Regions from separate parts of the Mucilaginibacter sp. P5_A6 genome, predicted to be linked through region 2. Evidence: riboswitches for the same ligand, from Rfam matches in the RefSeq annotation. Region 2 holds a riboswitch; each other region holds the start of a gene.

Evidence for each region. A riboswitch is a leader RNA that binds a small molecule or an ion and turns the genes downstream of it on or off. The one in region 2 is predicted to bind S-adenosylmethionine.
Region 1: another riboswitch for S-adenosylmethionine. It lies ahead of AC1DO4_RS18950 (O-acetylhomoserine aminocarboxypropyltransferase/cysteine synthase family protein); the one in region 2 lies ahead of AC1DO4_RS08070 (hypothetical protein).
Region 3: another riboswitch for S-adenosylmethionine. It lies ahead of metH (methionine synthase); the one in region 2 lies ahead of AC1DO4_RS08070 (hypothetical protein).

What each region holds. Positions count from the first base shown of each region.
Region 1 covers NZ_JBFUKZ010000019.1:53,564-55,767, forward strand. Annotated here, with positions in the region: gene AC1DO4_RS18945 (trans-sulfuration enzyme family protein) at 1-500, shown strand, start outside; SAM riboswitch class I at 681-791, shown strand; gene AC1DO4_RS18950 (O-acetylhomoserine aminocarboxypropyltransferase/cysteine synthase family protein) at 1,035-2,204, shown strand, end outside.
Region 2 covers NZ_JBFUKZ010000006.1:59,985-62,188, forward strand. Annotated here, with positions in the region: gene AC1DO4_RS08065 (4'-phosphopantetheinyl transferase family protein) at 1-401, opposite strand, end outside; gene AC1DO4_RS08070 (hypothetical protein) at 607-1,251, opposite strand; SAM riboswitch class I at 1,312-1,424, opposite strand; gene AC1DO4_RS08075 (family 2A encapsulin nanocompartment shell protein) at 1,572-2,204, shown strand, end outside.
Region 3 covers NZ_JBFUKZ010000002.1:373,064-375,267, forward strand. Annotated here, with positions in the region: gene metH (methionine synthase) at 1-1,379, opposite strand, end outside; SAM riboswitch class I at 1,542-1,652, opposite strand; gene AC1DO4_RS03635 (Bax inhibitor-1/YccA family protein) at 1,788-2,204, opposite strand, start outside.

The DNA of each region.
Region 1 (2,204 bases), on a different contig from region 2:
CGTTAATTACCGCCGAAAAAAGCGATTGGTGGGCAAAAATACGCCAGGTGCAGGAAATGGGTGGTGCTATCCCCTCTCCAACCGACTGCTTTTGGCTGGTGCGCAGCATTAAAACCCTGCCATACCGTGTTAAAGCACATGTAAACAATGCGCAGTTATTAGCTGAATTTCTAGAGTATCACCCCAAAGTAGAAAAGGTTTTATATCCCGGTTTAACATCGCATCCGCAGCATGAAATTGCTAAAGACCAAATGCTTGCCTTTGGTGGAATGCTATCCTTTATAGTTAAGGGCGATGAAAACGATACCCACAACATCATCAACAAGCTAAAAATATTTACCAGGGCAACCAGCCTTGGCGGTGTGGAAAGTTTGATAGAGCACCGTGCAACCATGGAAGGCCCCGATACTAAAACACCGTTTAACTTATTACGGGTATCGGTTGGGCTGGAACATATTGATGATTTAGTGGCCGATTTGGAGCAGGCTTTGAATGGATAAAGGATGAAAAGACGGAGGAGCAAGGACAGAAATGCCATGTGTTCTTGCTCCTTTGCCCAGCAGTCTTTAATCTAAATAAAAATTTAATTTGGTATTTAAATAAATATCCGCTTATCTTTGGAACATTATTTGGTAGCGATACCACTATAGTCGATCAATTCTCCGCATAGTTCGGGTATTGATTTATAAAGAAGCGGCGAGAGATCAGGCTCAATGACCCGCTGGCAACCCTTCAATTTTGAAGAAGGTGCCAATTCCTGTCCCGGCAAATAACACCGGGGAATATAAATTTATAACCATGAAAAGTTTAATTAAAATTACTACAGGCAACATTTTTAATACCCAAAACGGTAACATACAACCTATTAGCTTAAATAGCGGTATTTGTATGTGTTGCTGCTGTTGATGCTTTAATGCGTTTCTTTTTCAATCCCTGAAAATATACGTGTTGTAAAACTGGTAAACAATTTATCAGCTTGCTAAAATCCATTCAAACATCAAAAATTTAATTATAACCTTCAAAAACTTAAAACTATGTCTGCCTTAAAATTCGAAACCTTACAACTACACGCTGGCCAGGAAGTTGACCCAACTACAGGTGCGCGCGCCGTACCGCTTTACCAAACTACATCTTACGTATTTAAAAGCGCCGAGCATGGTGCAAACCTGTTCGCCTTAAAGGAGTTTGGCAACATTTATACCCGATTAATGAACCCCACTACCGATGTGTTTGAAAAACGTATAGCGGCTTTAGAGGGTGGTATTGCAGGATTAGCTACGGCATCGGGCCAGGCAGCACAATTCATTGCATTAAATAATATATTACAGGTTGGCGACAACTTTGTTACCTCGCCATTTTTATATGGCGGTACTTATAACCAGTTTAAGGTAGCCTTTAAGCGCTTAGGCATCGAGGCGCGTTTTGCCAAAGATGATACTGCCGAAAGTATTGAAGCCCTCATCGATGGTAAAACCAAAGCCATCTTCCTGGAAACCATAGGTAACCCCGGCTTTACCATTGCCGATTTTGATAAGGTAGGCGCTCTCGCTAAAAAGCACGATCTGCCTTTAATAGTTGATAATACTTTTGGAGCAGGCGGGTATCTGTTTCGCCCGTTGGAGCATGGCGCAAGTGTGGTGGTACAATCAACCACCAAATGGATAGGTGGTCATGGAACCAGCATTGGCGGTGCAATAGTTGATGGCGGTACTTATAACTGGGCCAATGGCAAGTTTCCGCAGTTTACAGAGCCGTCTGAAGGTTACCACGGTTTGGTATTTGCCGATGTATTTGGCATTGGCGGCCCGTTTGGTAACATTCAGTTTATAATACGTGCCCGTGTGGAAGGCCTTAGAGATTTTGGCCCTTCGCAATCACCATTTAATTCATGGTTGAATATCCAGGGATTAGAAACCCTTTCATTGCGTGTACAGCGCCATGTAGATAACACACTGGAGCTTGCCAAATGGCTCGACCAGCATCCCCAGGTAGCAACAGTTAACTATCCGGGACTGGAATCATCGCCCTACCATGAACTGGCTAAAAAATACCTTAAAAATGGTTTTGGAGCGGTGTTATCCTTTGAGATAGACGGTGATAAAGAAGATGCCGGTAAACTAATTGATAATCTTAAACTGGTAAGTCATTTAGCTAATGTTGGCGACGCAAAAACATTGATCATTCAGCCATCGGCAACTACGCAT
Region 2 (2,204 bases):
TCAGAGTTAATAATGGCGTTCCATTCCTCTTCAAGAAACTGATTTTTAAATTCACCGACAGAAACCTCCTTAACCTCCTCTATATCAACACCAATCCTACCAATTGTAGAAAATGCACAAACAACGTAATTAACCGAATGGGAGATATTAAAATCTAAAACACCTTCGATGTAGGGTCTGCCATAATTTGTATATTTTAATTTTGACAGATTGGAATCTAAATTGAAATCATCCAATCCTTTTTTCAATAGAGCTTTGCCCAGAAGAGATGCCTGAGCATCCTGCCATCTGCTAAATCTTAAAATTTTGCTTTTTATATCTAAAGGAAATGAATTGAGATAATTTAAAAAATCAACGTTGGGCAATGGGGATTCATTGCTTATAAAATAAATTTTAACCATTGATACCGTGTCTCAAATTAATTATAAATATCAACATATTGGCAATATTTGTCCATCTTTCCCAGGAATTCTTACAAATGTTTATTTTATTAAAAAAGTTAACACGAGCGTGGTTTTGCTACAAAGAATGTTCTGAAATATTTGATACCTTTTACTGGGTGCCTCTTAAACGGGACGGGAACCTGTTCCAGCCAATCATTTGTCGCTATTCATTATCACCAGTAGTTCTTTTTGCAGCAAGCGGGTATTGCTTATCAATCTTGTTAAGCACAACATATATCGAATCATTCTTACGGTCTACTCCTTTTATAATAAATCTGCCGGGGAATGGTACAGTATAGTTAAGCACAATTTTCTCCGTTGTATCGGACCGGTTTTTCAGTGTAATAACATGCTTAACCGTATCTGCCTCATATCCGTAAAATAGCCTGCCAACGTTACCATAATATTCGGTAGTGCGGATTTTGTTTTGCGTGTTTAGTTGAAACTGCTTAGCTACCCTGATGCTGATGGTATTAAACTTTTCAAATATTACGTTCTGCCAGCATACGGTATCGTCGGGCGCACAGGACGAAAGCCTGTTATTAAGCCTAAACTCGCTTACGTTATAAAAACCGATAAAATGTTGCACGCCGTTATCAAGCGGCAGCTTAAAGGTTTTCCCGGCCGCGTAAAGGCGGCCATAGTGATATCCGCGATAAAACAGGAATACAAAAATAAAACCTGTTTTTGATACAATACCGGCAGTTCGTTTCCATTGTTTTGAAAAAACGGGTGGTTGGATATAAGCTATCGCGGCCTGTTGATGTCTAATTAAGATAATATAAAATCTGTCGGCGTCCTTAGCCAAGAGTAACAATGACAACAACTACCCGGAAAAGAGCTGTGGAGATATTTATAAACCTGTAGCATCTTATCTCTCTCCCTTTACAGGAGCAGGAATTAGCACCTTTTACAACACAAGGTATTGTATAGGTTGCCAAGACATCATCGGGCCTTTCACTCTGTCTTTCTGGATAAGTAAAAAAGAATGTGATACTGCAAATATATATTAATTCTATAAATTCTATAGATTTAATATATATTATTTCTTATCATTGCGAACAGGTTATTGTAATTTAAAGCAGCACCATAAAATAATTTCTTAATACACTTAGTCTATTATCCAAAATGCCAGATCAAAAATCAAAACAAACAGCTCTTGGCGATGTAGCCGCCAGGCAGTTAGCGGTAGCAACCCGTACCGTTCCACAGTTATCAACCATTACGCCACGCTGGTTAACTCATTTACTCAATTGGATCCCGGTTGAATCTGGCGTATACCGTTTAAACAAAGTTGTAGACGCTAATAATGTAGAAGTTGATTGCTCTTCGCGCGATGAACGTGAACTGCCGTCAACCTTTGTAGACTACGAGGAAAATCCCAGAGAGTATAACCTGAGCGCAGTAAATACGGTATTGGACGTACACACCCGCGTATCCGATCTGTACAGCAAGCCTTACAACCAGATCAGTGAACAACTCCGCCTTACTATCGAAATCGTTAAGGAAAGGCAGGAAAGCGAGCTCATTAACAATCCTGAATATGGGCTACTGAGCAGTATCGCCCCATCACAAAAAATTAAACCCAGGCTGGGCCCTCCCACCCCGGATGACCTGGATGAACTGATCACTAAAGTTTGGAAAGAACCTGGCTTTTTCCTGCTGCATCCGCTGGCTATAGCTGCCTTCGGTCGCGAATGTACCCGACGCGGCGTACCACCGCCTACGATTTCACTGTTCGGGTCGCAGTTTATTACCTGG
Region 3 (2,204 bases), on a different contig from region 2:
TTTTCTTCGCCTTCTTTTAGGGAGATAGAGTTTACAATACCCTTACCCTGGATGCATTTTAACCCAGCTTCGATAACCGTCCATTTGGATGAATCGATCATGATAGGCAGTTTGGCAATATCAGGTTCGGAGGCCACCAGGTTCAGGAATTTTACCATTACCGCTTCCGAATCAATCATACCCTCATCCATATTGATATCGATTACCTGGGCACCACCCTCCACCTGTTGCAAGGCAACGGCTAATGCGGCTTCATAATCCTCGGCTAAAATAAGTTTCGAGAACTTTGGCGACCCTGTGATATTGGTACGTTCGCCCACATTCACAAAAATACTTTCGGGCTTTATGGTAACTGCTTCTAAACCACTCAGGCGCAAATCGGGTTCAACTTCAGGAATTCTTCTTGGTGGATATTTTGCAGCTCGTTCGGCAATACACTTAATATGCTCTGGCGTGGTGCCACAACAGCCCCCCACAATATTAACCAGCCCGGCTTTAATAAAATCATCAAGCTGGTGCGCTGTTTCATGCGCGGTTTCGTCATACTGGCCAAACTCATTTGGCAAGCCCGCATTGGGATAGGCCGAAATAAATACGTCAGCTTTTTCAGAAAGCTCGGCCAGGTGCGGACGCATTTCTTTAGCACCCAAAGCGCAGTTTAACCCCACCGAAAGCAGGTTGGCATGGCGTATCGAGTTCCAGAAAGCTTCAACAGTTTGCCCCGATAAAGTACGACCTGACGCATCGGTTATAGTCCCCGAGATCATAACTGGCAAATGCTTACCCGATTCATTTGCATAACGATTTATTGCAAACAACGCGGCTTTGGCGTTAAGGGTATCAAATATGGTTTCAACCAATAACAGGTCCGATCCCCCATCAACCAAACCTCGAACCTGGTCGTAATACGCGTTAGCCAGGTCATCAAAAGTAACAGCACGATAACCCGGATCGTTAACATCGGGCGATAAGGACGCGGTACGGTTAGTTGGTCCAACAGCACCGGCAACAAAACGCGGTTTTGATGGATTTTTTTTAGTGTATTCGTTGGCTACTTCGCGGGCAAGGCGAGCGCCCTCGTAGCTCAGCTCATAAGCCAGTTCTTCCAGCTTATAATCGGCAAGCGAAATTATTTGCGTACTAAAGGTATTGGTCTCGATGATATCCGCGCCGGCATCCAAATATTCGGCATGAATTGCCTTTATGATATCTGGGCGTGTGATGTTCAGCAGGTCATTATTTCCCTGAAGATCGCTGATATGATCTTTAAACCTCTCCCCACGAAAATCCCGCTCGGCAAGCTGGTACCGCTGTATCATGGTACCCATAGCCCCGTCAATTATAAGGATTCGTTTTTCTAATTCTTTTCTAATGTCCATTTTGGTATCAAGTAGCGAGTATCAAGTATCAAGTACGGGAAATTCCGGTGCTTGATTTTTAAATTAGGCCATAGCACAAAACAAAAATGTCTTGATACCTGATACTAACTACTTGATACTTAAAAAAGCTTACATCGAAAAGTCGGGTGTTATATTGACTTTCGCTTATCTTTCCCAGGGCCGTATGGCTGGCTGAGTAGAATGTAGCACCTTGTGAAGCACAGGTTGCTAAGACATCGCAGGGTCTAATCCCTCCGTCTTTCTCCATAAGCAATGCAAAGGTGCATAATAAAGCGGTAAAATGCAATAGTTGTTTAACCCTTCAATCTGTATGCTGCGTAAATTTATGTGTACAAAAAAAGCCGCCTTTTGCAGGCAGCTTTTAATAACAGATGTTTTGCGGGGTTATTATCTTCTTCTGCCAAATAAACGCAGTATCATCAGGAAAAGGTTGATAAAATCAAGGTATAGCGTTAAGCCCCCTAAAAGTGCCATTTTACCGGCCGAAGCATTGCCATACTCAAGGCCTGCGCCAATGCGCTTTAGCTTTTGAACATCATAAGCGGTTAAGCCTACAAAAACGGCTATACCAATGTAGCTAATAATGTATTCCAGTTGGGTACTATGCATAAACATATTAAATAATGATGCAACGATAATGCCCACCAGCCCCATAATCATTATTGAACCGAAATTTGTAAGGTCCGTTTTAGTAGTATAACCAGCAACTGCCATAATGCCAAATACAACAGATGTGGTAATAAACACGCCGAGCACGGAACTTGCTGTATAAATTATAAGGATATAACTTAAACTAATGCCCAT